One region of the Pseudoalteromonas sp. SG41-2 genome, then DNA from elsewhere that is predicted to be linked to it. Evidence: predicted binding sites of a transcription regulator. Region 1 holds the regulator's gene; each other region holds the start of a gene.
What was found. Region 1 encodes sigma-54, which starts transcription at its own class of promoters, with help from an activator protein. Its sites were predicted from a motif close to GTTGGCACGNNNNTNGNNT; they were not measured.

Region 1 (8,192 bases):
CTGTTTTTGCCAACATACGCCTTACTTGAACAAATTGACCACTGTTAAGTGACTTGGTCACTTGTTTTAGTTGTTGTAGTGGGTAATCTTGTTCAAAAGCTTCTGGCATTGGCGTCCTTAAAAATTAATACGCTTGATAGGTAGGGTAACAGTTGTCGGTAATTAACGCGCTTGGTCTGTTTAATTAACGACTTTATTTAGTTTAACGCAATTTAGTGGTACTGACTACGAGCTATTCTTGTTCGTTAAAGCGTTGTGCGATCAACTCGCCAATTGCTGCAAGAGCAGGTTCAGCGTCCGGGCCTTCACATACAACTTTAACTTCTTTGCCTTGGCTACTTTCTAATAGCATTAAGCCGAGTACGCTATCGCCTGCGGCTTGTTTGTCATCTTGATGAAGTGTGATGCTGGCATCAAACTGCACAGCTAATTGCGCTAATACGCTGGCTGCGCGAGCATGTAAACCGAGTTTGTTTTTTATTAAAAATGTATCTTCTAAACGCATCAACATTCCTTACTGTAAACGTGAGTTGTTATTCTTGTTCACGATGGCGAATTTTCACATTGCTGTGGCTCATCGAGAAGCTTTCACCTATAGTTTGCGCTAGATAAACTGAGCGATGTTGACCACCGGTGCAACCAATAGCAATTGTTAAGTAACTGCGGTTATTACGCTCCAAATGCGGTAACCAAGTTTGTACAAAGGTTTGGATCTGCCAAGTGAATTTTTGTACGATACTATGGCTGGCTAAATAATCTTTTACTGGCTGATCAAGGCCTGTAAGTGGCTTAAGCTCAGGCTCCCAATGTGGGTTTGGTAAAAAGCGTGCATCAAAAACATAATCAGCTTCTTTTGGGATACCATATTTAAAACCAAATGATTCAAAGGTAATGATTAGTTTTTTATCTTTTTTCCCTAAAATCTTTTCACGGATTGACTCTGCAAGCTGGTGGACACTCAGATCAGTGGTATCAAGTATAAAGTCAGCGCGAGTAGTTAATACATCAAGTAATACTTTTTCTTGCTTGATAGCTAAATCCAGTGGCAAAGAGTCCAAAGATAATGGGTGTAAGCGGCGAGTTTCAGAAAAACGTTTGATCAGGGTTTGATCATCACTGTCTAAATAAAATAGCGTCGGATTTGCAAAACCAGGCAAGTATTCAAGAATATCGTTAAATTCTTCCTGCTCTTTCGGTAAATTACGGACATCAATACTGACGGCAATTTTGTCATAATTATCAGAGACACTGCGCACTAATGAAGGTAATAAGTTTACCGGAATATTATCTACACAATAATAGCCAAGATCTTCTACTACACGCAGAGCAACAGATTTACCTGAGCCAGAACGCCCACTGATGATGATTAACTCCATGTAAATTCTCCTTCATTTGGCTACGATTGCGCAGCAATTACGTGATACAAATCTTGGTCTGTTTTTGCGCTACGTAGTTGTTTACAAAAATCTTTGTCGTTGAGTTTATCAGCAATTGTGGCTAACGTCTTCAAATGAAGTTGGCTATCACCATCTGGCACGATGAGAGCTACAAATATATCAACTGGGCGATTATCTATCGCATCAAAATCAATCGGTGATTCACTCACTATAATTATTGCTAGCGGGTTTTCAACACCACTCATACGGCCATGAGGAATAGCAATACCACGACCAATACCCGTACTACCTAGTTTTTCTCTCGACAGTAGTGCGTTGAGGATTTCTTGTTGTGATAGCTGAGGAAGTTGTTCATGAGCCAATTGGCTGATAAATTCAATGATCCGTTTTTTGCTATTAAAAAGGACCGCAGCTTTACTGCAGTCCTGGCAAATAAGTGAGCTTAATTTCATAGTGTTAGTGTCGAGCGTGCTTCTCTTTGTGTTTAATTACCTGACGGTCAAGTTTGTCGATTAGTCCGTCAATGGCTGCATACATGTCTTGGTGCTCAGTTGAGGCAAATAATTCAGCGCCACTGACATGTAATGTGGCTTCTGCTTTTTGGCTTAGCTTTTCTACATCAAGAATGACATGGACATTATTGATATGATCAAAATGCCTTTCAAGCTTGGCAAACTTATTGTTTACATAGTCTCTTAATGAATCAGTAATTTCTACATGACGACCAGTTAAATTTAGTTGCATAAGCATTTTCCTCTTGTGATTTTACGCCTTAAATCAAACTTTTACGTTGATTTGACGGTGGAATAGCCAGTGACTCGCGGTATTTTGCAATAGTCCGTCTAGCTACTTTGATACCTTGCTCTGCCAATATATCTGCAATTTTACTATCACTCAATGGTTTCGCTGAGTTTTCTGCACTGATCAATTTTCTGATCAATGCTCGAATGGCTGTCGATGAGCATTCGCCGCCGTTCTCAGTACTTACATGGCTCGAGAAAAAATATTTTAACTCAAATATACCACGAGGGGTATGCATGTATTTTTGGGTGGTTACACGAGAAATTGTTGATTCGTGCATCTCAACCATTTCGGCAACGTCGTTTAGTACCATAGGGCGCATGGCCTCAGGGCCATGCTCAAAGAATCCTTGCTGCTGTTTAACAATGCAGTTGGTTACTTTGAGTAACGTCTCGTTACGACTTTCTAGGCTTTTAATAAACCATTTAGCTTCTTGCAAATGCGAGCGTATAAATTGGCTGTCAGTGCTTGATTTTACAGAGCGTGACATCGCCGCATATTGGCTGTTCACTCTAATTTTTGGCATGCTGTCTGGATTGAGTTCAACCACCCAGCGACCTTTAATTTTTTTCACCGAAACGTCAGGAATAACATACTCTGATTCTTCGCGTACTATGGTATCCGCAGGCTTTGGGTTAAGGCTGTGGATCAGTGTCATTACTTCTTTTAGTTCATCTTCTTTAAGCTTAGTCTTTTTCATCAAAGTGCGATAGTCACGACTAGCTAATAAATCGATATGATCAGTTAAAATCATTTTTGTCTCGCTAATCCAAGGAGTTGCAGGATCAAATTGATTTAATTGAATACATAAACATTCTTGTAGGCTGCGCGCAGCAATACCAACAGGGTCAAACAACTGAATGCGTTTTAACACTGCTTGCACTTCGTCGAGTTCGATTTCTTCTTCGTTATTACCTTGATTTAAGCTTTCTGCGATGTCTTCGCAGCTCAAGGTTAAAATACCTGAATCGTCAACGGCTTCAACAATCGCAATGGCAATGGCTTCATCGGTTGGACTAAAAGGTGTGAGTTGTAATTGCCACATTAGATATTCGTGCAAGGTTTCAGTTGAGGCACCTTGATAAATTGACTCATCTTCAGGCATTGGCCCAGATGACGTATTTGGCGCAGCACTCATGTATTCGTCCCAGGTGACGTCCATAGCCATTTCGTCACTTAAGGTCTCTTTACTTAATGCTTCGCTACTTTCTTGTTCATATTCGCTTGGCTTGTCGTCTGCTGATGCGCTAACGGTTAAGTCATCGTTATCTTGTTTTTGTTCGTTTTTACCAGCCGTGTCGTCTGAATATTCATGTTCTTCTAGCTCTAACAATGGATTGCTGTCGAGCGCTTCTTGAATTTCTTGCTGGAGATCCAATGTACTGAGTTGCAATAAGCGAATTGCTTGTTGCAGCTGTGGTGTCATTGTAAGTTGCTGGCCCATGCGCAGCTGGAGTGATTGCCTCATGTATCTCTAACAATCCTTTTATTGTTATCATCGTTAAGTCTAGCAGATACTTAGCCGAGCGTGGCTTTATAGCCTAAATTGCTCGCCCAGGTAAACATCGCGGACTGTTTGGTCGGCGAGTACATGCTCAGGGGTACCTGATGCAATTAACTCCCCATGAGAAACTATGTAGGCTTTTTCACAAACATCAAGGGTTTCTCGTACATTGTGGTCGGTAATAAGCACGCCAATACCACGGTTTTTAAGGTGTTCAATAATCTTCTTTATATCTAACACTGAAATAGGATCAACGCCAGCAAAAGGCTCATCAAGTAAGATAAATTTTGGGTTTGCGGCTAAAGCGCGTGCAATTTCAACTCGACGACGTTCACCGCCAGATAATGCCATACCTTGGCTGTCGCGGATATGTTGAATGCTAAACTCATCAAGTAAGCTGTCGAGCGCTTCTTCTCTGGCTTGTTTATTCAGCTCTTTACGAGTTTCTAAAATAGCCATCAGGTTTTGATAAACAGTTAATTTACGGAAGATGGATGATTCTTGTGGCAGGTAGCCAATCCCTAACCGTGCGCGACTGTGCATTGGCAGTAAGGTGATGTCATTATCATCAATACTGATTTTACCTTTGTCGCTTGGAACTAAACCCACAATCATATAAAAGGTGGTGGTTTTACCAGCGCCATTAGGACCCAATAAGCCAACAATGCTGCCTGCGCTAACTTCTAAACCCACGCTTTTTACAACTTGGCGACCTTTATAGCTTTTTGCTAGAAATTCAGCTTTTAATGTACTCATGGCTGCCCTTTAGATTTGTCTTTTTTACTGTCTACTGGTACCAAAATGGTGTGCACACGATCGCTTGAGCTTGCGCCTTTTTCAGCACTGATCAGTTGCTGGTCCATATCATAGGTAATGCTTTTGGCATTGATTTTTTGACCTGCCTGAGTGACTTGTGCATTGCCAACCAAGGTTAAATAGCGCTTAGCGACATCGTAACGGACTTCATCAGCACTGGCACTCATTACTGTGCCATCAGTTTGTTTTTCTTCAAAGTAAGCCGGACTGCCAGTTGCGACAAGTAGTTGTTTGTTATCGCCTAAATCTTCGCGCTTATGGACTTCAAGTCGATCCGCTTTGATACGGCGGTTACCATGAATGATTTCAACATTTTTTTCAAAAATACCGATATTGTCTTTCAGTTGGGCAAGCTGCGTGTCAGCACTGATAGAGACTTGATCTGCAGGTGGTGTCGTATTTTCAGCAAAGCTTGCAAAAGCAATGAATAAGCTTGGTATAACAAGCAAGTGAGCAAATTTATTGGTCATAATATATGGTTCGCGTATGGTTAATTAGTTCTACCACTTCGGCTTTTAAGTCGGCATGGAGACCGCGCCCAGTGATTTTTAAATTTGGTCCGATTAATTCAACTGGTTGTTCTGAACTCATGGTTTGTAGTTCAATATCAACCTGAATATTATCTGCGTTTATATGTTCAATCATGGCATTATTGGTCAGGTTTTTAGCAACCACATTACCTTCTAAAATTAATTGATGATTTTCATATAAGGTGGCTTCATCGGCATTAATTTGCCACGTCTGCTGTTGATTATAGAGTGTAAAAATAGGTTGTTCAAAGTAAGTGAACCCTAACTGTTGGTAGAGTTCCATTTTTGCAGCTGTTACTTTGTGGCTAATTTTACCTTGTTCATCAAATGCGGTTTGTTTTAATGCCACCGCAGTATAATCAGGTTTTGCTATTATATCTTCTTGGTGTTGTTTTATGGCGGTACTTTGATAAAAATACGGATACCACAGCCATACCATGCAGCCGACAAATAATACGCATAATATTAAACGCGCACTATTCATGAGCTCGTGCCTTCGCTGGTTAATGATTTACCATTTTCGAGCATTAATAAATCAGTGAGTTCACGCACCGCCCCAAAGCCACCAGGTAGCATGGTTGTATAATGTGAAATGCGTTTGATTAGTGGATGCGCATCATTTACTGCCACCGCAAAACCAACCAATTCCATTACCGGCAAGTCAGGTCCGTCATCGCCTATGTAAGCGATTTGTTCATCGCTTAACTGCAATTTATCCTTGAGCTGTTGATAAGCTTGCAACTTGTTTTCTTGGCCTTGGTAAATATGCGGTACTGTCAGGCTAGTCATCCGTTGCTGAACTATCTGTGAATGACGACCGGTGATCACGGCAACTTCAAAACCGCTATTGATCAGTGCTTTGATACCAAAGCCATCTTTAGTATTAAACGCTTTGAGTTCTTCACCTTGGTTACCAAGATAAATACGACCATCTGAAAACACCCCATCGATATCACAGATCAGGAGTTTGATTTTTTGTGCTCGCTCGCGAGCATCATCTGAAAGTGGCTGATATAAGTCAGCAAACTGCATTATAAAACTCCTGCTTTGAGCAAATCTTGCATATTAAGAGCACCAATAGGGTGGTGTTTATCATCAACTACAATTAAGCCATTGATACGCTTATTCTCCATGATATTGAGTGCCTCGGCGGCAAGCATATCAGCAGTTGCAGTAGTGCAAGAGCGGGTCATGACAGTGCTTATCAAAGTACTGTGAATATCTATTCGTTGCTCTAAAATTCGCCGTAAATCACCATCAGTAAAAAGCCCTGCAAGTTGCCCTGTGTCATCAACAATAGCTGTCATACCTAAGCCTTTTGCCGACATTTCGATTAATGCATCTTTGATACATTGCTTATCATTGATCATAGGCGTTGCTGGGCCACTGTGCATAATATCTTTTAAACACAATAGTAAACGTTTACCTAAGCTACCACCAGGATGCGATAGCGCAAAGTCATCGGCGGTAAAGCCACGGGTTTCTAGCAGAGCAACGGCTATTGCATCACCCATCGCAAGTGTTGCAGTCGTGCTTGCAGTCGGAGCGAGTCCTAATGGGCAGGCCTCTTGACTTACTTTGATGCATACATGAGCATCAGCCCAATTTGCCATTGATGATTCAGGGTTACCTGTCATGGCGATCATTTTTGCGCCAATACGTTTAATAACCGGAATAATATTCAGTACTTCGCTGGTTTCGCCTGAGTTTGAAATAAGCATAACCACGTCATCACGAGTGATCATCCCTAAATCACCATGACTTGCTTCACCCGGATGGACAAAAAACGCAGGCGTGCCAGTGCTTGCCAGTGTTGCAGCAATTTTATTACCAATATGCCCTGATTTCCCCATACCGACTACTATGATCCTACCGTGACATTGATACATCAATTGGCAAGCTTGATTAAAGTTTTCGTCTAGATATTGGGTTATATCAAGCAGTGCTTGGCGCTCTATTTCTAGCACCCGCTTACCTTGTTCAATAAAATTTAACTGCGTCATTGTGTTATCCATTTTGTGGCTAGCATTAAGCAACTTGGCTGAAAATATAACCTTGATAGATTAAAAACGCGACCAATAACAGGCCACCTTCAACTCTATTAATGCGTCTTGTGCCCCTAAAACTCAAGGACATAGCAATAAGGGCTATGGTGGCACCAATCATTATTAAGGCATCACGGTTTGCAGCTGAAGGATCAATAATTGAAGGGTTGATAATCCCAGCCAGTGGCAACACAGCTAAAATGTTAAATATATTTGAGCCAACAATATTACCCAGTGCTAAATCATCTTCGTTTTTTAATACCCCAGCAATACAGGCTGCCAGCTCAGGCAAACTGGTGCCAATAGCAATAATGGTTAACCCTATTACTAAATCACTTAGGCCAAAGTATTTGGCTATATCAACTGCTGAGCCAACTAAAAAATGTGAGCTGACAGGCAGTAATATCATACCAATAATTAACCAAAATAAAGCCGATTTGGTGGGCACGTTATCTGGTACGTCTTCACAGGCTTCACTTACAAATGGGTCATCAGCTTGGTTTTTAGCGCGAATAGAAATAATAACTAAGCCCGCAATAAAGACCACAAAGCCAATGATTAATGCAACGCCCTCAGCAAATGAAAAGTAGTTATCAGAAAATACATACCAGGCAGCGATTGACACTAGTAGTACAAGCGGCATTTCGCGTTTTAATGTCATTGATGATACTGAGAGTGGGCGCAATAGCGCGGTAATACCTAAAACAAGTAAAATATTAGTGATATTTGAGCCAACGGCGTTACCCACGGCAGTGTCAGTTTTACCGGCAAGCGCAGCTGATGCTGAGACCATCATTTCAGGGGCTGACGAGCCCATCGCAACAACGGTTAAGCCAACAATAAGAGTAGGAACACCGAAATTTTTTGCCAGTGCCGCAGCACCATAAACAAAGCGATCCGCACTCCAAACTAGAGCTGCAAATCCGAGAATTAAAATGACAAAAGAAGTCACCATTACGTTACGCCAATTATTCAAAATGAGATGACTGCAAATAGTAACAAAAGCCAACCTGAAAGTATAAATAAAAGAATCTGCGTAGCTTGTTAGATTATGGCCTGATTTGGACTGAGAATAATTATTTAAGCGACGGTTAAGCCT
Region 2 (8,192 bases), on a different contig from region 1:
CTTGTCCGGCAAATTGTTTTTCCATGATCTCGTTCAATTCTTGTAAAGCCGCAGGTTGTACTTCTTCAAGGTTGGCGATACGCATGGTTAAATCTAAGCGCACTTTTTCAGGAAACTGCGCTAAAATTTCGGCCGATTGCTCAGGCTCCAAATAAGATAAAACAATCGTTTGAATTTGCGGATGCTCATTGCGAATAATATTGGCAACTTGCTTTGAGTCCATCCATTTCAATGAATCAAGGCCTTTGGCACCGGATCCCATAACAATTTGATCTATGAGGCTTGCCGCTTTATCTTCACCAAGTGCCGCAGTAAGCGCTTTTTTGATAAAATCTTCTGATTGGAAGCCAATCGTACTAAAGCTTTGTATTTGTTCTATAAATAAATTGTGCACGGCACTGATTTTGGCTTGCGATAGATCATCTATCGCCGCCATTGCCATACCCACTTTTTGCACCTGTTTAGGTTCAAGGTGCTTTAATATTTGCGCTGCATCTTCTTCGGATAAGCTTAGCAATAAAATTGCGGCTTTATCTACACCGTCTAATTTATCAACATCAAACGCTGCTGGCAGTTGTTTTTGTTCTTGATCAGTCATCTTCAGTTAACCACGCTTTCACAACTTGTGAGGAGAGTTCTGGCTCATTTGCTACTAAGGCACGAACAGCTTTTAATAAGTCTTCATCGCCATGTAGGTCTGGTAACTGTAGTGTACCATCACTTGAGAAGCCAACCGAAGCAGAATCAAAATCTTTATTTAGCATATCTAGGGTGTTATCACCAATATCTACACCAGAACTAAGCGCATCATCATCATACTCTTCAAGGGTATCATCTGGGTAAATCAAGCGTTTCAGCATAGGTTTAACCACCGCCATGATTAGCACTATAATAACCAATGCGCCAAGCACTAAACGCACAACTTTCATAAACCAGTTTTGTTCCCACAGTGGTACTTCAATAGCTAAGTCCATCGGTTCACGTACAAACGGTACTGTCACTACTTCTAATGCATCACCACGCTGTAAGTCAAAACCCACACCACCTTGCAGTAAACGACGAATATTTGACAGTGCTTCAACTGAGCGAGGCTCCATAGTCGTTTCACCATTTTCACCCACTTTTGCCACATAATCGACTGCCACAGACACACTAATTCGACGAATAACACCACTTTGCTGACGTGTATGGGAAATAGTAGTATCAAGTTCATAGTTACGTGTCGCCTCTTTATGAGTGCGACTGGGTGATGAACCAGAGCCTGCACCACCTTGACCGGCAACTTCAGGAATATTCGAATCCACTGGGGGCTGATTTGTCAGCGCGCCAGGAATACCGATAGCTAACCCGCCGATGTTGTTTTCTTCAAAAGTGGTTTCGCTGCGTACCGCTGGTAAATCAGGGTTGTAGCGTTTTTGAGTTTCTTCAATCGCGCTAAAGTCCATACTTAAATCGACTTGTGCAGTGTAGTTACCCATGCCAATAACTGGCATTAAGATACCATCTATTTTATCTAGATATTCTTGTTCACGTTTACGTTCAATATCGTATTCTTTACGTGAGCGAGCAGCTAACGCACTTTGCGATCCTGAATTAAGTAATCGGCCATTTTGGTCTGTTACAGTTACTCGTGACGGCTCTAAACCTTGCACTGCTGAACCAATAATATCAACAATGGCGTCCACTTCTTCACTACCGAGCATACGACCACGTTTTAAAGTTAATACAACTGTTGCGGATGGTTTTTTCTCACGACGAGCAAAAACATTTTCTTTCGGGATTGCCAATAATACTTTAGCACGCGTGACATTTTGTAGTTCCTCGATCGTGCGCGCAAGTTGTTGTTCACGACCGTGCTTTAAACGTTCACGCTCTAAACGCTGACTAACACCAAAACCCATATCTTGCATGATAATATCAGTACCCGAGTTCGGCGCTTGCTCAATACCTTCGCGGGTCATTAACAATTTAATATTTTGATATTCATTTTCAGGAACAGAAACCACATTGCCATCAAGTTGATAGTCAATTTTTTGTGCATCTAAAAAATCGAGCGTTTGAATTAGCTCTTCCGTTGGCATTTTTCCAAGTGGACGCATATCTGGTTGACGTGCCCAAATAATCACAAAAATAGCGATCGCTAAACAAATCGCTAATGCAATAATTAAAGTGACCTGACGTAATACATCAACGCCGTTTAATGCACTTAAATAGCCTGACTTTTGTTCTTGTTGATCGTCATTATCAGTTTGGTCGATACCGCCGCCGGCCAAAGCAAGATCTGTTGATTGATTAGATTGCGCCACAATAATTCTCCACTACCTAGTTAAACAGGCATGTTCATGATTTCTTTATAGGCTTCTACAAGTTTGTTACGAACTTGTACAGTGGCTTCAAAGGCAACCGATGATTTTTGTGATGCGATCATCGCATCCGCTAATGACACATTTCGGTCGCCCATTTCAACCGCTACGACTTTTTGTTTTGCATCAGCTTGAAGGCCATTCACGGTATTGAGTGCATCACTTAACAAATCGCCAAATTGGGCGCTCGAAGTAGGCTGCGCCTGCGTCGGTAATTTGTTTACTTGATTACTACGACCAGCTTCGAGAGCCATAGATTGCATTTCTTGAAATAATGCGCTGTTTTGAATTTTCATAATTGTCTCTGACGATGCAGTTTACTAATAACTTAATAAAGCACAAAGCATGCCAACTAATAAATTAATTAATATCAATAGCTTGAGATGTGTTTTTGTTGTCAGAGTTTTGACAAGTTTACGCCCAGCAAGGCTGAGCGTAAATTAAATAGTGAAGGAAAACAAAAATTATAGAGGCTTAAGCAGGTAAGGTGATCCCCAAATCACGCATTTGTGCCAATTTATAACGTAATGTTCGTGGGCTGATCCCTAATGTTTCAGCTACATCTTTACGCTTGCCTTGACAACGATTTAGGGTCTCTAAAATAATTCTATGCTCTTTATCTTTAAGTTCATCTTTGTAACTTCCCGAATCCAAGCTTGGTAATTCTTCACGCAGCTGATTGCGTTCTGCTGTCGCTTTTATTGCTGGCGCTTGCAGATCATAATAAGCATCATTAGTTGGTGAACTTGTAACCGCCGAAGTAGTGTTTTCTGGTGCTGAATTAACCGGCACTAAACTTGCTGATAAAGCCGCAGTTAGAGGAGTCTGGGTTAAATTTTCAATAAAAATAGCACTTTCGTCAATCATATCACCGTGGCGTAATATCAACGCACGCTGGATCACATTATCCAGTTCACGCACATTACCTGGCCAAGTATGAGCTAATAATTTTTTCTCTGCCGGTTCGCTAAGTACAGCGATAGGCTCTTTGCTTTTATTGAGATGACGTTCAATTAAATGCTTTGCCAACACGACAATATCGCCTGGACGTTGACAAAGTGGACGCCACATCAACGGAAATACATTTAACCGATAATATAAATCTTCTCTAAACTGGTGCTTAGCCACAGCCTCTTTTAAATCACGGTTACTGGTAGCCAAAATACGCACATCTAGCTTAATAGTTTTGCGACCACCTAAACGTTCAACTTCGCGTTCTTGTAATACACGTAGTAACTTAGCCTGTAGGCCTAAATCCATCTCAGTGATTTCATCAAGTAAAATTGTGCCACCTTGTGCTTGCTCAAATTTACCCGGACAAGCTTGAATCGCACCAGTAAACGCGCCTTTCTCGTAGCCAAATAATGTAGCTTCGAGCATATTTTCAGGGATCGCAGCACAGTTTATTGCGACGAATGGCTGCTCTGCGCGATCTGATTTATCATGGATAAAGCGTGCGAGTACTTCTTTACCTGAGCCACTAGGACCAAGCACCATCACACTGGCATCCGATTTAGCAACCCGACTTGCAAGTTCTAATAGCTGAATGCTACTCGGATCGGCGACAATCGGGCCATCAGTTTCTTTTTCTGGCTCAGGTAGATAGCGGCTTACCATATTAAGTAGCACTTCGGGCGCAAACGGTTTGGCCATATAGTCAATTGCCCCTAACCGCATAGCCTCAACAGCATCATCAATAGTCGCATACGCTGTCATCATTAAAACCGGTAGATCAGGGTAATTAAGATTTATGCTGCGCAGTAAATCAAGACCACTCATCGCGCCCATTTGCACATCGCTCACGACCAGCGAAAAGCTGTCTTTTTTAAGTAGCACCATAGCTTGCTCAGCACTGTCAGCCGCAACGCAATCTATTCCAGACATTTCAAGCGTATCAATCAAGGCTTCACGAAGCCCTGCATCATCTTCAACCACTAAAATCGTGTTGTTCATATTGCCTCCGCCGATGTTGACTTTGTACAAATAGGTAACAGTAAACTAAAGCAGGCTCCGCCTTGAGCATTGTTCGTTACTGCAACTCGTCCTTGGTGTGCATTTGCGACTGAACTAACTACCGCTAAGCCTAAACCTGTGCCTTGGCTTCGGGTAGTAAAAAATGGTTCAAATAATTTATCAAGTAAGCTTAAATCGACCCCAGGGCCATTATCACTTACAGTAATACACACTAGCTCGGGGTCACTCGCATCCCGCTGCGCACTTAATTGAACGAGTGCATTACTGCCAATGACTTGAATACTATTGTGAATAAGGTTTTGAATGGCACTGGCAAGCGCAGTTTTATTGCCCATTATCTCGATATCAGGCTCAGGTAAACTGACCTGAAGTTCACTATTATTAAGTGCGACCATAGCATCAGCGCCAGTTTTCACTTCAGTTAATAATTGCTGCATGGAAACATGTTCAACAACTTGCTGATCGCCACTTTTTGCGAACAACAACATATCGTTTACTTGGGTTTCGAGATCTTTTAAACGCGACATTAACTTAGTATGAAAATTGCCTCGCGAGCTTTCGGGTAACCGCTTTGAACCTAAATTAGCGGCATACAAAATCGCAGCAGACAGTGGTGTTCGCACTTGATGTGCCAAAGATGCCACCATTTTACCCAATGCACTTAAACGCTGCATATGTGCAACGCGTGTTTGTAGACGACGCGTTTCGGTTAAGTCAGTCATTAAGATTAATTGCCCTGGCTCTGGCGCTAATGCCGTTATTTCTAACTTAATTAAGCGTCCATCTTTTAGCGATACTTCATGGCCATCATCTTGTTGGGGCCGAAACGAGCGCTGGATCACACTGAACCACTTTTCACCTTCGAGTGGCTCCCCTAGCATGTCTGTTGCAATTTGATTAGCTTTAGCGATCAAACCGCGACCATCAAGCACCACAACACCCGCAGGCATTGTATCTACTAAATGACTTAACCAACTGGCTTGCTGGCGTAATTCACTTAACTCACCAATGTACTCTTCTTGCAGTAAACATGGGTTATACTGGGTCGCTGTGATAAATTGTGGTTTTAAGACATTAGCTAAGGCCATAATGCATTCTCGTTTACAGGATCTAACTAGCTAAATGCACAAATTGTACCAACAATTATATTGATTAATTTCATTTGCTTAGCGTATAAATAACGCGACAAAAAAATGACAAACTAAAATAAGCAAAGCAAGGAGACACTATGAATTCAACAAATTTATGTCGCTGCCCTTGGCTCGATACCAGTAAAGATGACTATGTTGCCTATCACGATGATGAATGGGGGATCCCAGTATATGATGACCAAACACTTTTTGAATTTATTACTCTGGAATCAGCACAAGCAGGATTAAGTTGGTATACGATTTTAAAGAAACGTGATGGCTATCGTCGTGCATTTTTGGATTTTGATGTAGAAAAAGTCGCACAAATGAACGAGCACGATGTTGAACGATTAATGCTTGATGAAACAATTATACGTAATCGTTTAAAAATTGTAGCAACTATAAATAACGCCAAACGTTTTATTGAAATTCAGCAAGAATTTGGCAGCTTCAGTAACTATCAATGGCAGTTTGTAGGTGGTAAGCCGTTAGTGAATGAGTTAGATAAACTTAGTGACTACCCTGCAATCACAGAGGCCTCAACTGCATTTGCAAAAGATTTAAAAAAACGGGGATTTAAGTTTTTAGGTCCAACCACAGTGTACGCCCATATGCAGGCCTGTGGTATGGTGAATGATCACAGTAATGATTGTTTTCGTAAAGCTGAGATTATTGAAAAATACTAGGTGTTAAGAGCTAGAAAAGTGACTAGGCGCTAGGATCCTAAATCTAGCGTCTAGGAATTAATGGCTGAAGCCATTTCCTACAAATGCTTAACCCACATATAAGCAGGCTTCAGCCACGAAAGATTTATATATATTTTTATCTGCTCATTTGATCTCATTCACTTCTCTTTGTGCAAAAGACCTTTAAATGATTGATCCACCACAGAGAACTCCGAGTTCAAAGAGGAAGGGATTAGGGTCCTAGCCCTTCAGCTCCGTGTAGCGCGCAGCGCCTCGGTGGTAAAAATTAAGTAACTATTTGCAAGCACCGAAATGGTAGGTAGTGCTTTAGCGCGTCAATGAACTTATCACCGTAAACGACGACCACACTCTGTAATTACTGATATTGCGAAGTAAAATATTAGCAACTTAGCACGTGTTAATCTCGTGATAGGTTATATTTTTTCATTTTTTCAACTAAGGTTGTGCGGCGTACACCCAAGATCTCCGCAGCACGCGCTACGACATAATCATAACGCTCTAAGGCCTGAGTGATCAGGCTAATTTCCAGCTCAGCTAAATAATCTTTTAGCTCAATCCCTTCGTCGGGTAAAAGGTCTGCTGATGGCTGAATTGCTTCAACTTCTGGCTCATCGTCGTAATCACTAAAACCAGTACTGAAAATATCATTGAAAGCATCACGCTCCATAAGCTCTTCGGGATATTGTGGTTCATAAGCATCAACTTCAATATAACGATATTTTGCTGGTAGATCGGGAATATCAACCACTTTATCTGGCAACATGATCACCATACGCTCAACTAAGTTCGCTAACTCGCGAATATTCCCCGGCCATGTGTGCTCTTTTAAACTATCAATTGCCCGCTCAGTAAACTTAGCGGTAGTACCACTTTGCTCATTAATACGGCGCATTAACTCTTTTAATAATAATGGAATATCATCAGCACGTTCTGCAAGAGATGGGTTTTCGATAGGAAAAACATTGAGTCGATAATATAGATCTTCGCGGAAACTTCCTTGATCTATCATTTGTTCAAGATCACGGTGTGTAGCAGCAATCACCCGTACATCGGCTTGAATTGGTTTTGTACCACCAACCCGCTCATAGCTGCGCTCTTGTAACACTCGCAATAACTTTACTTGCATTTGCAGCGGCATATCGCCAATTTCATCTAAAAACAGCGTCCCCCCTTGAGCAAGTTCAAAGCGGCCCTTGCGCGCTGAAATAGCACCGGTGAACGCGCCTTTTTCATGACCAAACAACTCACTTTCTAACAGCTCCGCAGGTATAGCCCCACAGTTAACGGGTACAAATGGCCCTGTATTACGTTTTGATAGTAAATGAACATTACGAGCAACCACTTCTTTACCAGTACCTGATTCGCCTAAAATTAATACGTTGGCGTCCGTTTTAGCAACTTGTTCAATTAAAAAGCGTACATCTTTAACCGCTTCAGTTTCACCAACTAAGCCATCAAAGGTTTTGTGCGGTTTTGCGTGTTTATGCTCATTTGGCAACATCCGTTGATACTGTTGGCAATCATGCAGTAATTGAGTCGTTACATCATGGTTAAAAGGTTCACAGATAAGGCCAACTACATTGGCAATGCTCAACAGTGGTTTAAGGGTTTCACCAATTAATAGAAATGGTATTGTTGGATGGCGCTTGATCACGCTTTCATGATCTAAGCTTTGCAATGCACCGAGGATCACCATACATGATTGCTTTTGGTATTTTTCACATTCTTGTTCAAGGCTTGCATCGTCAAGCAGTTGCACTGCCTCACCAATAAAGGTAAGCGCAGCATGTAAACCAATCGCACGATTATTATTATTGTCTAAAATCAAGATCATTATTTAGCGAACCACAGTTACTACAAGCTATTAATAATTTAAATTGTAAGCGAGTTTGACAGGGATGCAAGCACAAAGCGGCAGTTTTTTGACATAGATGCCAAAAAACAGACACTAAGCTAATTGCAAGTAATACTTAAGAATTACTGTTTTATCATAGCCGTTATAATAACCCTAAAATAGA
Region 3 (8,192 bases), on a different contig from region 1:
GAAATAGCCGCTATTTTACGCTGTGATTTAAGTTTAATTATCTCAAGTTTTGAAATGCAATTACTTGCTGATGTATTTAAAGTCGACAGTAACTTATTGCATCATCTGCCTTTTATGGTCGATTTAAGCTCACTCCCTGAGCAAACTAAATCGTTTGAGCAACGCCAACACTTTATGACCATAGGTAATTTTCGCCACGCCCCAAACTGGGATGCCGTACTCTATTTACAACAAATCTGGCCGCTCATTCGTAAACAACTACCCCAGGCTGAGTTACATATTTATGGCTCTTACCCACCGCCAAAGGCCACCGCGCTTAATAACCCCCAAACTGGCTTTTTAATAAAAGGTTGGGCGCATGATGCCTATCAAGTAATGGAAAGTGCGCGTGTGTGCATCTCACCACTGCGTTTTGGTGCTGGCATTAAAGGAAAGCTGTTAGAGGCGATGATCATGCAAACACCCAGTGTTACAACGACAATTGGTAGTGAGGGTATGCACCATGATTTACCTTGGAGTGGTGTGGTTGAAAATGAGCCGCAGCAATTTGCCGATGCCGCTGTGGCTCTGTATCAAAATAAAAGTTTATTTACGCAGGCACAAACAGCCGGTAATACGATATTAAAAACGCACTACGACAAACAGCTTTTATCTAATAATTTAATCATTAAAATTCAATTGATTAAAGAGAAATTACAAGCTCACCGCGAAGCAAATTTTACAGGCCAAATGCTCAAACACCACACAATGCGTAGCACTCAATATATGGCGCAGTGGATTGAGGCTAAAAACAAATAAAAAAAACTAGACAGGCGGTGATTAGTGTTTAAAATTCCCGCCAAACTAGCTAGGCAAATTTAGATGTATTGTCTATATTTTTTAACTGAATAATTTAAATTTTGGCTCAATACAAATTTGAAAACCGCAACGTTCACAGAAAAGCGCAAATTTATCGTTAAACTGGGTAAGATGCTTCATAAGTATGGCACCCCAGCTTATCGACTCGAAGCTCACTTAATGGAAGTGGCTACTTACCTTGATCTTAAATCTTCATTTGTCATGTCACCCACTTCCGTTACTTTTGTAATTTGGACCGATGGCCATGAAGATGAATATACTCACGTTGCCCGTGTTGATCCTGGCGATCACGATTTAGGTTCGTTAGCCGATACCGATGATCTGGTTAATAAAATGCTCAATGGCGAACTCACGCTACAAGAAGTTGACGTTCAACTCGACGCCATTTTTATTATGCCAAATCCGTATAATCGCTTTACCACAGGGGTTGCCTTTGCCACCTCAGGCGGCGCATTTGCAATGCTGATGGGCACCAGCTGGAATGACGTATTTTGGTCAGCGCTACTTACCTCTGTCGTTTACTTATTTGTACTGTGGTCAGCGCGTTCAAAACGCGTGGGCCATATGTTAGAGCCATTAGTGGCGATAGTCTCGGCTATTTTGGCCTGCGCTGTAAGCGTGCATTTAGACGTCGGGATTAATATTCGTTTAGTGGTATTGTCTGCGATTATTGTGTTTATACCCGGGCTTGCATTAGCACTGGGCCTAGCAGAACTTGCAGCGCGGCATTTAGTTTCTGGTACAGCGCGTGTGATGGATGCTTTTATGCTGTTGTTTAAACTGTATTTTGGTGCCTTCATCGGCATTGCGATTGGTTTTGCACTATTCGGCCAAGCCGATTTCGTACAACCTGACCCTTTACCTAAATGGACGGCTTGGTTGGCAATCTTTTTACTCTGTAGCAGCTTAATCGTTATTTTTAGAACCAAACTAAAACATGCTACATGGTCTATCGCCTCTGGCTTTATCGCTTATGGCAGCAGTATTGGCTCTGCGATGTATTTAGATTACACCTTAGGAACATTTGTAGGTGCATTTGCGGTGGGTGTATTTAGTAACCTATTTAACCGCGTAGCAAACGCTCCTGCCTCAATTGTTGCCATGCAAGGCTTGATTGTATTAGTTCCAGGTAGCAAAACTTACATAGGTCTAAACTCATTAATTGAAGGGCAAGACTTTGTGTATGCGGAGCACATCGGCCAACAAACCTTCCTAATATTTATGTCATTGGTGGCTGGATTAATCTTTGCCAACGTTGCACTCCCACCGAAAAAGAGTTTATAAAGCAATTAAGTGCGGTAGTTACTATCGCGCTTAAACCTTATCACTTTAATCTCTTCATTAAACGCCTACTTGTGCGTATTAATCGCATATTTTAGCATTTAAGGTACACCTTGTTATAATCCTTCGATAATTAAAACATGCGAAGGAAAATTCATGATAAAAACTAGCCTAGCACTGGCTCTTGGACTCTCAAGCTCACTGGCATTTGCAGCCACATCGCTTACTGTAGAAGATATCCCTAAAATTCAGTCAGTTATTCAAACCAGCATTAGTCCAAATGGTGACAATGTTGCATTTACCCGCTCAGTGCCACGTGAATTATACGTCGACGAGAATGGTGCCAATTATAGCGAACTCTATGTCGTCGATGATGAAGGTGTCGAGCGTCCTTTCATTACCGGCTCTGTAAGTATCAAGAGTATTCAATGGTCAAACGATAGCAAAACGATCTACTTTTTAGCAAAACTTAAAGACGACAAGTTTACCGCGTTATATCAAATTCCAGTGGATGGTGGTCAAGCGCAAAAAGTACTATCGCTTAAAGACACATCAATTTCTAGCTATCAGTTAAGCCCGAATAACAAACAACTCGCTATTTTAGCTATGCCAGCGGCTGATAAATCTGAAAAAGAGCTGAAAAAATTAGGCTTTATGGCTGAGGTGTACGAGCTAGGCTTAAAAGATAAACAACTATTTATTGTCGATTTAGCCAAAACAGATAAACCTCTTACACCAACAGCGCTTAACGTTGCAAACTATGTAAGTGATGTAAACTGGGCCGCAAAAGGCGATAAGTTATTAGTAAAAACCCAGCCTACAGCGCTAATTGACGACAAATACACTAAATCACAATGGCACTTATTTGATATTGCGACTAATCAAGTGACGATGTCGTTTGCTACTGAAGGTAAATTAGACGGTGCTGAACTGTCTCATGATGGTCGTTACATCGCAATTCTAGGTGCCGAAGATAAGCATGATCCAGCCGCTGGTCGTTTATTTTTAGCTGACACAAAAACAGGTGAAGTAAGTGATTGGTTACCTAATTTCATGGGTCATATCGTTGATTTTGAATGGTCACATAAACGCAACACGCTTAATTTTATTGCCAATGTAGGTACGCAAAGTTTTGTCGCGAGCATTAAAACCGGCTCTAATAAATACAAAAAAATTATTAATGAAGGCCAATTTATTGCATCAAATCTGAGTATTTCTGATTCAGATAAAACCTTAGCGCTACGTGCAAACACTGCAAAGCACCCAAATGAAGTATTCATTATTCGTGGTTCTAAAGCACAACGTTTAACGGATTCAAACAACTGGTTGAATGACAAACGTTTTGCTAAGCAAGAAACTATTTCACTTAAGGCTCGCGACGGTGTTGAGATTGATGGCGTATTAGTCTACCCATTAGATTATGAAAAAGGCACGCGCTATCCATTGATCATGTCAGTGCACGGTGGCCCTGAAAGCCATGACAAAGACGGTTGGGTAACAAACTACTCGCGTCCAGGTCAAATGGGAGCAGCACGTGGTTATGCAGTATTTTACCCAAATTACCGTGGCTCTACAGGTAAAGGCGTTGATTATTCAAAGCTTGGTCAAAACGACTATGCAGGTAAAGAGTTTGACGATTTAATTGACTTTAAACAGCATCTTGTTGAAATGGGCTTAGTTGATACTAAACGTGTTGGTATTACGGGTGGCTCTTATGGTGGTTATGCATCAGCATGGGCCGCAACAAAATTGACTGAACACTTTGCTGCGAGCGTGATGTTTGTAGGTGTTACCAACCAACTATCTAAATTTGGAACTACTGATATTTCTAACGAAATGAATCTTGTGCATGCACGTTCATACCCATGGGATAAATGGCAGTGGTATTTAGAGCGCAGCCCTATTTACTGGGCAGGCCAGTCTAAAACACCATTACTGATCATGCATGGTAAAGATGATCCTCGCGTACACCCTGCACAATCAATGGAACTGTACCGTTATATGAAAGTACAAGGCAAAGATGTACGCCTTGTATACTATCCTGGCGAAGGTCATGGTAACCGTAAAGTAGCCGCGCAATATGATTACAGTTTACGTTTAATGCGTTGGATGGATAACTATTTAATTGACGGCAAAAAAGACATGCCAGCATTCGAGATTGACCATGCAGGCAAGTTAAAAGCGGTAAAAGACGCCAATAAATAATCCTATTATTTTGTGTTAAATACGCTTTTAGGCCAACATTCGTGTTGGCCTTTTTGCTTTTAAATAACAATGAATATGGATGTAATATAAAGACCTAACTCGGTAATTTTTACAAGAAAACACCTTAACAAGCTCAAATATAAAAAATTAAATCAATATATTACAACAACTTAAAAGTTGGCTTCTGTCTTGCAATATTCATTGTAATTAATGAGTAAAGCAAGGAAAACCCATGAATATTTTTGAAGCACTTCGTAATGATCACGACAAACAACGTTCGCTTGTCGATGCGCTGATAAAAACCCAGGGGGAGTCACCGAATAGACAGTCTCTTATGGATAATTTAAAACATGAGTTAGTAGAACATGCTAAATTTGAAGAGCGTTATTTCTATAATCCTTTGATGTTTGATGATTTAACCCATGAAAAAGCCCGTCATAGTATTGCAGAGCATCATGAACTTGATGAATTGATTGAGCAACTTGAAGAAACTGATATGAGCTCACCAGTGTGGCTTGTGACCGCTAAAAAATTACATCATCTTGTACATCATCATCTGGCTGAAGAAGAGCATGAAGTATTTCAACTAGCCGGTAAAGCGCTAACCGAAAGTCAAAAAGAAAGTCTAGCCGAAAAGTATAATGATGCGATGAGTTAACTGCTATATGTGCCCGCTTTAATTTATAAAGCTCTCTAAATAGCAACAACTCTATACCATTTGCATTTATTAGGCACCTCTAACACGGTCAATACTTGGCTAAGCAAACACTCTTAAATTAACTAAGCCCGGCATCAAACGCTGGGTTTTTTAATGCTCATGCTCCATCCCCACCTTTATTTAATATGAAAATCATTCATTGAATGTAAATATTTCGCAATTGAACATACAACTGATAATTGTTATCATACCTACCTTGGTTGCTTATTAGATTAATAATCTTTATTCTTGTCATGAAGGAAGTACAATGAAATCCCGCCCGCTTTATCTGGCCTCACTGATCAGTGCATTATTAACATCAACAACACTTATTGCTGATGATGACACAGCTGAAAATATGGAAGTGATGGTTGTCACCGCTTCTGGTTATGAGCAAAAATTAATAGATGCACCTGCAAGTGTCTCGGTTGTCTCTCGCGAAGATCTACAAAATAAGCCATTTACTAGCCTTGCTGATGCGCTTCGTGATATCGAAGGTATCGATGTTGGTGCCGGACAAGATAAAAACGGTAATATTAGTATTACCATGCGTGGTTTACCCGCAAGCTATACTCTAGTGCTTATTGATGGCCGCCGTCAAAGTGATGTAGGTAATATAGGCCCAAACAACTTTGGTAACAGCCAATTTATGTATATGCCGCCACTTGAGGCTATCGAGCGAATTGAAGTCGTTCGTGGCCCAATGTCCACTTTATATGGCGCTGATGCAATCGGTGGTGTAATCAATATTATCACTCGTAAAAATCTTGATAGCACCCATGGTAGCGTCACGGTAAGCAGTAATATCCAACAAGACGATCAATACGGTAACGATAATAAAGTCGATATATATTTGACCGGCCCAAGCGGCGTTGAGGGATTAACTTACGGGATCCGTAGTAGTTTTTATGACCGTCAAGAAAGTGAGCCAACTTACAGCGAAAGTTTACCACTTCCAGATGGCAGCATGTGGGTTGATGATGGTAGCTTTGGCGATAAAAAAATCGTTGCAGCACGTAACTGGAATGCCGGCGCAACAATAAACTACCTGATCAATAATCAGAATGAAATTACCTTTGAGTACGACATAGCCAAACAGCGTTACGATAACACCGAAGGTCAAACGGGTACGTTAGATAGCCCAGTCAGTTTATGGCGTGTTAGCAAAGGCATTGTACAGCCACGCGTTGGTTATACTCCATATCAACGTGTTGAACGTGAGCAATTTGTATTTGCACATGTTGGTCGATACGATGTTGGTACGCTTACCAGCAGCATGACCCAAAGCAGCAGTGAAAACTTTGGTCGCTCATTACCTCTTAATGTACAAGAGCGTTTAGGTGTGCAGGCCATTTGGGACCAAGCAGTACAGGATCAAGGCATCGACAAGCCAGAACTAACGGATGCAATTTACGCTCAACTTGATGAGACTTTTTTACCACGCCCAATGCGTACACTAAAACTTGATAACTTAATTATTGATACTAAGTTTGAATCAAATATAGATAACCACTATTTTGTAGTAGGCGCACAATATTTTGATGCCGAAATGGAAGATGGTGTATTTGGTATGTACGGGGATGGCTTCCGTGAAGGTACGACTCAAGATCATCGTCAAACAGCTGTATTTGCTGAAGATAACTGGGAAATTACCACAAATCTAACTGCAACTTTCGGCGCTCGTTATGATCATCATAATATCTTTGGCTCACAAGTTAGTCCTCGCGCTTATTTAGCCTACTCTCCTGCTGATGAATGGACTTTCAAAGGTGGTATCAGCACAGGATATAAAACCCCAGAGCCAAACCAACTATTCTCTGGTATTACAGGTTTTGGTGGCCAAGGTACTAAACCTTTTGTTGGCACGCCAGACTTACAACCTGAAACCAGTGTAAACTACGAAATGGCTGCTTACTTTAATGGCAGTGATAGTTTTAGTGGTAACGTAACGGTGTTTTACAATGATTTTAAAGACAAAATCATTAACCAAGATAACTTACCAAACTGTGAAGTGGCCATAGCTGATGAACCTTGTGTTGAAATTGGCGCAGGTTGGGCAGGCATCGGTAGCACCACCTTTACGCAAGCTGCTAACGTAGATAAATCAGCTACTCGTGGTGTTGAAATTGCTGCTAATTGGCAGATTATTGAACAGTTGTCACTACGTGGTAACTTTACTTACACCGATAGTGAAGTGAAAAGTGGCCGTGATGAAGGACTACCTTTAGTTAATACACCTAAAAATATGTATAACTTAACGCTTGCATGGCAACCATTGGATGATTTGAGTATTTCACTTATTTCTGAAATCCGCAGCGATCGTTACCGTGGTACGGCAAATGTGTCTGGTCCACAGGGCCCTGAAACACAAAAGCTCTACTACAAAGCCTATGATTTATATCATTTAGCAGCAAGTTATAAAATTAATGATAGCCTAGCATTAAATGCCCGTATTAATAATCTGTTAGATGACGACTTATCAAGCCGTACTTGCTTATTAGCAACCTCAGAGGAAGAGTACGAATGTACATCTGATTACAATACCACCCAAAAAGCACGCAGCTTGTGGGTATCAATGAGTTACAGTTTCTAGAATAAAAAGCTATAAAAATAAAGCCCAGCAATAATGCTGGGCTTTTTATTATTACGATTTAACCGTGCCTTTTATACTTCATCACCCAACACAGATCCGTGGCCGAAGCAGATTAAAGCGTATACTCAATAAGGGTTCCCGATGAATAAGCAAAGGAAGCCTTAACTTATAGAATTAAATTTTAGAGTTTATTCGCTTAGTATGTAAAGATATGTTCTGAAAGATTTAATTTAAATCATTGAGGGATCTTATGTATAGAATATGGCTATTAAGTTTATGCTTTGTCTTCGGTGTTGCAAATGCACAAACGCCGCAACCACTGAGTTATGACGCATTATTAAGCAACTATAATTACGATTTTGACGTTAACTATTTTAACCTTGACTCACAAGGGCTGTCGTTAAAAATGGCGTATATTTACTTACCAGCAAAGGCTGGTAAACCCGTTGTGACTTTAATGCACGGTAAAAACTTTAACGCTCATTACTGGACTGAAACTGCACTATTGCTACAAAAAATCGGTTATGGCGTGCTGATACCTGACCAAATTGGTTTTGG
Region 4 (8,192 bases), on a different contig from region 1:
TACCATGATTTTAACCTATACATTATCCAACACATGCCTTGTTATCGGCAACCATGTTAGAAACTTTAGCACAAATACGAAAATTTAAATAATTACCTGCACAGACTCAACACCATCAACGCGGGCATTTAAAACTTTCCCTGACTTTGCATTTTTAACCTTTACCTGCTCTCCTAAAGTACCATCTTCTAGGGCTAAACCGGAAGTTTTTATTTTCAATCCTCGAATTATTGCAAAAATAGTGACATTATCGCCTTTGCAGACCATACAGATTTGATTTAATGCAACAGGGTAACCACTGCGGATATTACGTTTGCTGCGGCTACCAATCAGCAGCTCTTGATTTTGTAAATACTGCGCTCTTACGAAATGTTTTGGTTTCATAATCAAACGTAAATGATGAGCTTCAATAACCTCCCCGCGACTTAAATTTTCAGTGGCTATAATCACAGGGGTGAGTTCAATCATACGTACATGAACATATTGACTCCAACCATTGAGGTCATCACATTTTATTTGTACGGTTATTTGGCGATTAAATGGCGGCTCAGTAGGAATATTAAATGCAAGGTCGCTGTTGCAGCCACGATCAGGTATCCGACTATCCAATGTTAGAGCATTGAGTTCCTTATCATCGGCGGTATTAGGGTCTAATTGATCATAGACATGGGATACAGCAAGTTCTTGCAATTGTTCTTTGCTATATGTTTGTGCATACAGTGGAGTAACTAGGCATAAGCTAGCAAGAAAATAAAAAACACTGTATCTTCGGCTTTTTTTTAACAAACTCATAATGTTTCGACTATGCTTATGGTTGAAAACAGGGTATAAATATTTAGCGTCAATAAACAGACGCTCCCGTGTAGTTATGTAGCTTTACAGAAAGAAAGCAATTATTGTTCCGTTCTTATTCGCTTTCTTCAGGAGATTGAAATGGCAGGCATTTTAGACTCAGTTAACCAACGTACTCAATTGGTTGGGCAAAACCGTCTTGAATTATTATTATTCAAGCTAAGAGGGCGGCAGCGCTTTGGTATTAATGTGTTTAAAGTGAGAGAAGTACTGCAATGCCCTCCTTTAACAAACATGCCGAAGTCGAATGCCTATGTAAGAGGTGTCGCACATATACGTGGGCAAACTATTTCTGTTATTGATTTATCAATGGCTGTAGGTGGCCCTGCGATCGAGAATATTAAAGATAGTTTTATTATCATTGCTGAATATAACCGCTCCGTACAAGGTTTTTTGGTTGGCGGCGTTGAGCGAATTGTAAATATGAATTGGGAAAAAATAATGCCGCCACCGTCTGGGGCTGGCAGATATTCGTATTTAACAGCAGTGACAGAAATTGAAAATGAGTTAGTCGAAATTCTTGATGTAGAAAAAATATTAAATGAAATTTGCCCGGTAAATACTGAAGTCAGTGCAGCAATAGCTAATGATGGTGAAATTCAAAAAGACTTAGGTGAGCGCATCGTATTTATTGCCGATGACTCTGCCGTTGCTCGTAATCAAGTCAAACGTGCTCTAGAGCCGTTAGGCGTGCAGACTGAGCTTGCTAAAAACGGGAAAGAAGCATTAATTCGCCTCCGGGAAATTGCTGCACTTGACTGTAAGCATGATATTACCGAGCGAGTTGGTTTATTGATCTCTGATGTTGAAATGCCAGAAATGGACGGTTATACCCTCACGGCTGAAATAAAAGCAGATCCAAAGTTAGCCCCATTACATGTTATTCTGCATACATCACTCAGTGGTGTGTTCAATCAAGCGATGATTGAAAAAGTGGGGGCTGATGACTTTATTGCTAAGTTCAATCCGGATGAGTTAGCTACAGCAGTGAAAAAATGGGTTCATTGTGACTAATTTGAAAAGGCGGTGTTACTTTGGAAAATAAGCATTTACAACAAAGTGAGTACGATCAGTTTCGTTCTTTTTTAGAGCAACAATGTGGCATTGTTTTGGGTGATAATAAGCTTTATTTAGTCAAAAGCAGGCTTGCTCCGCTAATGGTTCGTTTCAATGTTGAGTCATTGTCACAATTGGTCAGTAAAACACTGAGTCCGCATGAGCGGCAGTTACGTGCCGCAGTTGTTGATGCTATGACGACCAATGAAACTTTATGGTTTCGGGATCAATACCCGTTTGAACTATTACAAAGTAAGTTATTCCCAGAGCATAAAGAGTTGCGTCGACCGTTGAAAATTTGGTCAGCGGCAAGTTCCTCAGGACAAGAGCCATATTCTATTGCCATGTCGGTCGCTGAGTTTCAAGCTAAGCAGCCGGGTGTATTAAAAATGGGCGCGCAGATCATCGGCACCGATATTTCTAATACTATGTTAGATATGTGTAAACATGCAGAATATGACTCTCTTGCTTTAGCTAGAGGGCTGTCGGTAGAGCGCAGGAAGAAGTTCTTCAAAGATAGCGGCAATGGGATGGCGCAAGTTAACGACTCAATAAAAAAATTAGTGAGTTTTCGACACCTTAATTTATTAGATTCATACGCACTAATGGGCAAATTTGATATTATTTTTTGCCGTAATGTGCTGATTTATTTTGCACCTGAGGTGAAAGCCAAAATTATTGCTCAGTTTGCTCAAGCACTTAACCCTAAGGGGTATTTATTTTTAGGTGCTTCAGAGTCTATGTCAGGGTTAAGTAACGAGTTTGATATGGTACGCTGTAATCCTGGTATTATTTATCAAAAGAAATAACTTACCAGCGTAAATAACGCGCTAAAACGCAAGTAACTCAAGTCTCATCGGTAGTAAAGCCGAATCTAGAATACGATAAAACGATGTGCCTCCACATCGTTTTTCTTTTTAAATCAAAAATTAAACACATCATAAAACACTAACCTAGTTGGCTCACCTTTTGCATTAATCATCTTAAGTCAATTTTTTGGAGATGGTTATGGCTATCAGTTTTGATAAAGCATTTGGGGTTCATCCTCATGCAATGTTGATCCGTTCGCAACGTGCTGAGTTATTAGCAACCAATATCGCTAATGCTGATACGCCGGGCTATAAAGCGAAGGATATCGACTTTGCCTCAGCATTGAAAGCGGCAAAAAGCCACCAGCAAGGCGGCAATAACATGGTAACAACTAACCCGAATCACATTGCAGGTGGTAGTCGTTATATCGGTAATAGTGAAATGTTTCGTTCGCCAAATCAAGCAGATACAGGTGATGGTAACTCGGTTGATATACAAGTGGAACGAAACTTGTATACAAAGAACTCATTAGAGTATCAGGCAAGCCTGCAATTTATGAGTAGTAAAATTAAAGGCCTTAAAAAAGCCCTCGGTAGTCAAGGAGCCTAAGCATGAGTTTATATAACGTTTTTGATATTTCAGGTAGTGGTATGAGTGCGCAAAATGTGCGTTTGAACACCACCGCAAGTAATATTTCCAATGCCAATAGCATTAGCTCAAGCCAAGACAAAACTTACCGGGCGCGTCACCCTGTTTTTGCAGCTGAACTGATGAAAGCATCAGAATCAACTGGTAATACGCAGGGATCGTCTGTTGGCGTTAAAGTACTAGGCATTGTAGAGAGTAATAAACCACTGCAAATTGAATATAACCCAAATCACCCCAGTGCGGATGAAAATGGTTATATCTACAAACCTAACGTTAATGTCGTTGAAGAAATGGCTAATATGATTTCCGCCTCACGCTCTTATCAAACCAATGTGCAAGTTGCTGATGCAGCGAAGCAAATGTTAAGTAAAACACTGTTGCTTGGGCAGCGGTAATTGAGGGTTAGATTATGAGTAACGACATAAATACTGCATCATCAAGCTATATAGATTCGCTTCGTTGGCCGAGTAAACAAGAGGCTGACGAAAAGACTGGTGAAAAGAAAAGTGATGCATTAACGCAAGAGGATTTCTTTTCATTATTAACGCAGCAACTGTCGTTTCAAGATCCCAGTAAACCTGCGGACAACGACCAAATGATTGCACAAATGACGAACTTTACCATGGCAGAAGGTATCTCAAATTTAAATTCAAAGTTTGAGTCTTTGGCTGCTTCAATGACCTCTAATTCAGCGTTGCAAGCATCAACTCTGGTAGGCAAAAAAGCTTTAGTTGAATCAGATACATTAGATCTTAACAGCAGTGGTGATGTCTCGGGCATGATTGCTGTTGAAAGTCCCGTTAAAGATTTAAGGCTCAGTATTACAGATGCTTCCGGACAACTAGTGAGAGTAATTGAGTTAGGTGATAAACCTGCTGGTGGCTTACGTTTTAACTGGGATGGAAAAAATGAAGCCGGTGAGAGCCTTCCGCCAGGAGAATACAATATCAAAGCAGAGGGCAGCATGGGCGAAGAATTTACTAGTTTACCCATGGCCTCTTATAAAAATATTGATAGCGTCAATATTAATGGCGCTAACGGTATTATTATTAACACTAAAGAAGGGGCAGTTAAGCTGTCTGATGTCGCAGAAATTGCGTGATAAATTTTATTTATTTTTTAGCCTATTGGCTAAATTTTATAGGTTAGAGGTGAATTATGAGTTTTAATATTGCATTAACTGGCATTGCTGCCGCACAAAAAGATTTGGATGTTACTGCTAATAACATCGCTAATGTAAATACCTACGGTTTTAAAGAATCGAGAGCTGAGTTTGCCGATGTTTATTCATCATCAGTTTTTTCTTCGGGTAAAACTAAAAATGGTGATGGTGTACAAACAGCATCTGTAGCACAGCAGTTTCATCAAGGTTCAACATTAGGCACTAAAAATTCACTCGATCTTGCTATAGGAGGTGAAGGATACTTTGCTCTTAGCAATGAGTTAGGCTCACAAGATAAAACATTCACTCGTGCAGGGGCGTTTAAATTAGATAAAGATAACTTTATCGTTGACGCACAAGGTAATTACTTACAAGGCTTTCCTGTTGATGAAATTAGTGGAGATGCAACATCAGTAAGTTTAACCTCCTCTGGGGCGATTCAAATTCCTGATTCATCAGGTTCCCCGCGGGCTACCTCAAGTGTATATTCGTCATTTCGATTGGATTCGACCAAAGATACACCGACTATTACACCATTTGATCCAACTCAATCAGGGTCATATACTCACTCTACCTCAACCAATGTTTATGATTCGCTAGGTGAGCCGCATACTATGCAATTGTTTTTTGTGAAAACGGATGCAGCTGTTACAGGTAATGCTAATGAGTGGCAAACCTATGCCACGTTAGACGGTCAAGCATTCAATCCTGATGGAAGCTCGCAAGGCGCTACTGGACCATTTAATCCAATTTCAACATTTCAGTTTGATGCGAACGGCTTACCACTTAACACCAATGGTACCGCAAATACAGGCAATACATTTAACCCTGTTGTGTTAGATAGCACTAATTTGACAGGGTTTTTAAGCAATGGTGCTAGCTTTCCTAATAATGTAACTATCAACTGGCGTGATGAAGCAGGTACCTCTGCAAAAATCCCGACCCAGCATGCAGGCAAGTTTGAAAATAAAGTATTATCTCAAGATGGTGCTGCTGTGGGACGGTTGGCAAATATAGACATTGGTGTTGATGGAAAAATTGTTGCTTCTTATAGTAATGGTGACTCTAACTACCTAGGTCAAGTTGCGTTAGTCCGTTTTCCCAATTCACAGGGGTTACAACAAGTAGGCAATACGTCATGGAAGAAAAGTTTAACTTCAGGTGACCCTGTAGCGGGTGAAGCAAATTCAGGCGCATTTGGTAAGATTAGCTCATCAGCATTAGAGCAATCAAACGTGAACTTAACCAATGAGCTTGTTGATTTGATCAGCGCACAGCGTAACTTCCAAGCTAACTCGCGTGCACTCGAAGTGAATTCAACACTACAGCAAGCTATTTTGCAGATCCGTTAATCTCGTTTTAATATTTTTTACAATCCGACACCTAGGCTGCTATTTATTAGCAGCCTTTTTTATTTGTGCTTGATTATATTTTGTAATTTATTACGTCATTTTATTGTGGCACTTATCTTGCATTTGTCATGTTATAGATTTTTAACGTGAGTCGATGTTATGGACAAGATGGTCTACATTGCAGCGTCTGGAGCTAAGCAAAGTTTGCGGGGCCTAGAGCTTAAAGCAAATAATTTAGCAAATGCCAATACCACAGGCTTTAAAGCTGACTTCGCGCAAGCGCGCTCAATGCAAGCTTTTGGTGAAGGCTTACCGACACGTGTTTTTACTATGCAGGAACGGCCAGGCTCTAATATGACTTCCGGCGGTATTGTTGAAACTGGACGTGATCTTGATATTGCTATGAGCGATAAAGGGTGGCTTACAGTGCAAGATGCTTCAGGGAATGAGGCATATACTAAAGTTGGCACGTTGAATATCACCCCTGATGGCGCTTTGATCACCAGTCACGGGCGTCAAGTTATTGGCGAAGGTGGACCGATTATTTTGCCATTGCCAGTGGAGAAAGTCGAATTTAGTGACGATGGTTCAATCCAAGTTCGCCCGCAAGGTGCGCCGGCTAACTTTTTAGAAGTTGTTGACCGTTTGAAGGTAATTAAGGCAAATAATTCTGAGCTTGAAAAAGGCAATGATGGCTTATTTCGACCAAAACCCGAATTACTGGAAAATGGTATATGTGGATTTTGTGACATCTCTAATGATGTGAAAGTAATGAGTGGCACTTTGGAAATGTCAAATGTGAATCCGGTACATGAGATGGTGGATATGATAAGCCATCAACGCCAATTTGAATTACAAGTTAAGTTAATGAAAACGGCTGAAGAAATTGACGAACGTCAAACTCAATTGCTGCGTATTGTTTAACTTTATTGAGAGGACATTAATATGAATCCTGCATTGTGGATAAGTAAAACGGGGCTTGATGCTCAACAAACCGATATTTCGGTTATCTCAAATAATTTAGCCAATGCCAGTACTGTTGGTTATAAGAAAAGTCGTGCTGTATTTGAAGATTTGCTTTATCAAAATATTAATCAGCCAGGGGGGCGTTCATCACAAGATACAGAGATGCCTTCTGGTCTGATGCTTGGTGCTGGTACCAAAGTAGTTGCTAATCAGAAGAACTTTTCTCAAGGTAACATGTTAACCACTGAAAACTCATTGGATTGGATGATATCAGGGCCAGGTTTTTTTGAAGTTTTACAGCCCGATGGCAATATCGCCTATTCTCGAAATGGTCAATTTACCACGGATGAGGATGGTCGTATTGTTACTGCTGGTGCAGGTTTTCCTGTGCAGCCAGAAATGAATGTACCTGATGATGCGAAGTCAATTACCGTATCACAAGATGGTGAGGTGTCTGTGAAAATAGAAGGACAACCTGAGAATGTGGTGATTGGTCAGTTAACGATCAGTGACTTTATCAATCCATCAGGTCTAGAGCCTGTAGGCCAAAATTTATATACCGAAACGGCCGTCAGTGGCGCACCTGTACAAGGTAACCCTGGTCTAGAAGGATTAGGCACTGTTGTCCAAGGCGCACTTGAAACCTCTAACGTAAATGTAACCGAAGAGTTAGTTAACCTAATTGAAACTCAACGTATCTATGAAATGAATTCAAAGGTGATTTCAGCGGTTGACGAAATGATGAGTTACATCAGTCAGCAACTTTAACTAATTCGGAGCAAAGTTATGCGTAATTTATCTATAGTCTTAACGGGTGCATTTATATTGAGTGGTTGTATGACGACTCAAAACCACAGCGTGGTTCAAGATGATCCATACTATGCTCCTATGTACCCAGAGCCTGCTGCAGAGCAAGTTGTGCCGACAGGCTCATTGTTTGATAGCAATTTATCAAACGATTTATATTCAGATAAAAAAGCGTTACGCACCGGAGATATTATTACAGTTAAACTGCAAGAATCGACGCAATCATCTAAAGCAGCTAAAACTGAAACGGATAAACAAAGTGATGCCAGCTTAGATCCTGTCATTGGATTAGGCGGACTACCGGTTAATATTGGTGGCGATAGTATTCAGTTTGGTGTGGGCAGCGGTGCTAAATTCAAAGGTGATACTAAGTCAAATCAATCTAATAGTTTATTTGGTGATATTTCCGTAAATGTTATGCGGGTATTACCTAATGGTAATTTAGTGATCCGTGGTGAAAAATGGCTGACTTTAAACTCCGGCGAAGAATTTATTCGTTTGGAAGGTCTTGTTCGCCCGCAAGATGTTACTGCAGATAA

Region 2: H5186_RS06750 (PAS domain-containing sensor histidine kinase) is a predicted target of sigma-54. The motif match lies at 5,460-5,478, and genes of this name have one in related genera.
Region 3: H5186_RS12455 (hemerythrin domain-containing protein) is a predicted target of sigma-54. The motif match lies at 4,521-4,539, and genes of this name have one in related genera.
Region 4: flgB (flagellar basal body rod protein FlgB) is a predicted target of sigma-54. The motif match lies at 2,865-2,883, and genes of this name have one in related genera.

The regions. Positions count from the first base shown of each region.
Region 1 is NZ_JACJFK010000037.1:8,317-16,508, forward strand. It holds gene mgtE (magnesium transporter) at 1-109, opposite strand, end outside; gene H5186_RS20575 (HPr family phosphocarrier protein) at 233-505, opposite strand; gene rapZ (RNase adapter RapZ) at 534-1,376, opposite strand; gene ptsN (PTS IIA-like nitrogen regulatory protein PtsN) at 1,397-1,849, opposite strand; gene hpf (ribosome hibernation promoting factor) at 1,854-2,141, opposite strand; gene H5186_RS20595 (RNA polymerase factor sigma-54) at 2,170-3,666, opposite strand; gene lptB (LPS export ABC transporter ATP-binding protein) at 3,733-4,458, opposite strand; gene lptA (lipopolysaccharide transport periplasmic protein LptA) at 4,455-4,988, opposite strand; gene lptC (LPS export ABC transporter periplasmic protein LptC) at 4,978-5,532, opposite strand; gene kdsC (3-deoxy-manno-octulosonate-8-phosphatase KdsC) at 5,529-6,080, opposite strand; gene H5186_RS20620 (KpsF/GutQ family sugar-phosphate isomerase) at 6,080-7,051, opposite strand; gene H5186_RS20625 (calcium/sodium antiporter) at 7,077-8,048, opposite strand.
Region 2 is NZ_JACJFK010000006.1:86,455-94,646, forward strand. It holds gene fliG (flagellar motor switch protein FliG) at 1-598, opposite strand, end outside; gene fliF (flagellar basal-body MS-ring/collar protein FliF) at 591-2,306, opposite strand; gene fliE (flagellar hook-basal body complex protein FliE) at 2,327-2,659, opposite strand; gene H5186_RS06745 (sigma-54 dependent transcriptional regulator) at 2,838-4,316, opposite strand; gene H5186_RS06750 (PAS domain-containing sensor histidine kinase) at 4,313-5,425, opposite strand; gene H5186_RS06755 (DNA-3-methyladenine glycosylase I) at 5,566-6,153, shown strand; gene H5186_RS06760 (sigma-54 dependent transcriptional regulator) at 6,572-8,008, opposite strand; gene H5186_RS06765 (flagellin) at 8,172-8,192, opposite strand, start outside.
Region 3 is NZ_JACJFK010000014.1:9,260-17,451, reverse strand. It holds gene H5186_RS12470 (glycosyltransferase) at 1-798, shown strand, start outside; gene H5186_RS12465 (threonine/serine exporter ThrE family protein) at 916-2,142, shown strand; gene H5186_RS12460 (S9 family peptidase) at 2,296-4,344, shown strand; gene H5186_RS12455 (hemerythrin domain-containing protein) at 4,577-5,002, shown strand; gene H5186_RS12450 (TonB-dependent receptor domain-containing protein) at 5,310-7,634, shown strand; gene H5186_RS12445 (alpha/beta fold hydrolase) at 7,885-8,192, shown strand, end outside.
Region 4 is NZ_JACJFK010000006.1:139,510-147,701, reverse strand. It holds gene flgM (flagellar biosynthesis anti-sigma factor FlgM) at 1-6, opposite strand, end outside; gene flgA (flagellar basal body P-ring formation chaperone FlgA) at 85-792, opposite strand; gene H5186_RS07015 (chemotaxis protein) at 934-1,866, shown strand; gene H5186_RS07010 (protein-glutamate O-methyltransferase CheR) at 1,887-2,717, shown strand; gene flgB (flagellar basal body rod protein FlgB) at 2,917-3,327, shown strand; gene flgC (flagellar basal body rod protein FlgC) at 3,330-3,761, shown strand; gene H5186_RS06995 (flagellar hook assembly protein FlgD) at 3,776-4,468, shown strand; gene flgE (flagellar hook protein FlgE) at 4,525-5,880, shown strand; gene H5186_RS06985 (flagellar basal body rod protein FlgF) at 6,040-6,804, shown strand; gene flgG (flagellar basal-body rod protein FlgG) at 6,826-7,614, shown strand; gene flgH (flagellar basal body L-ring protein FlgH) at 7,633-8,192, shown strand, end outside.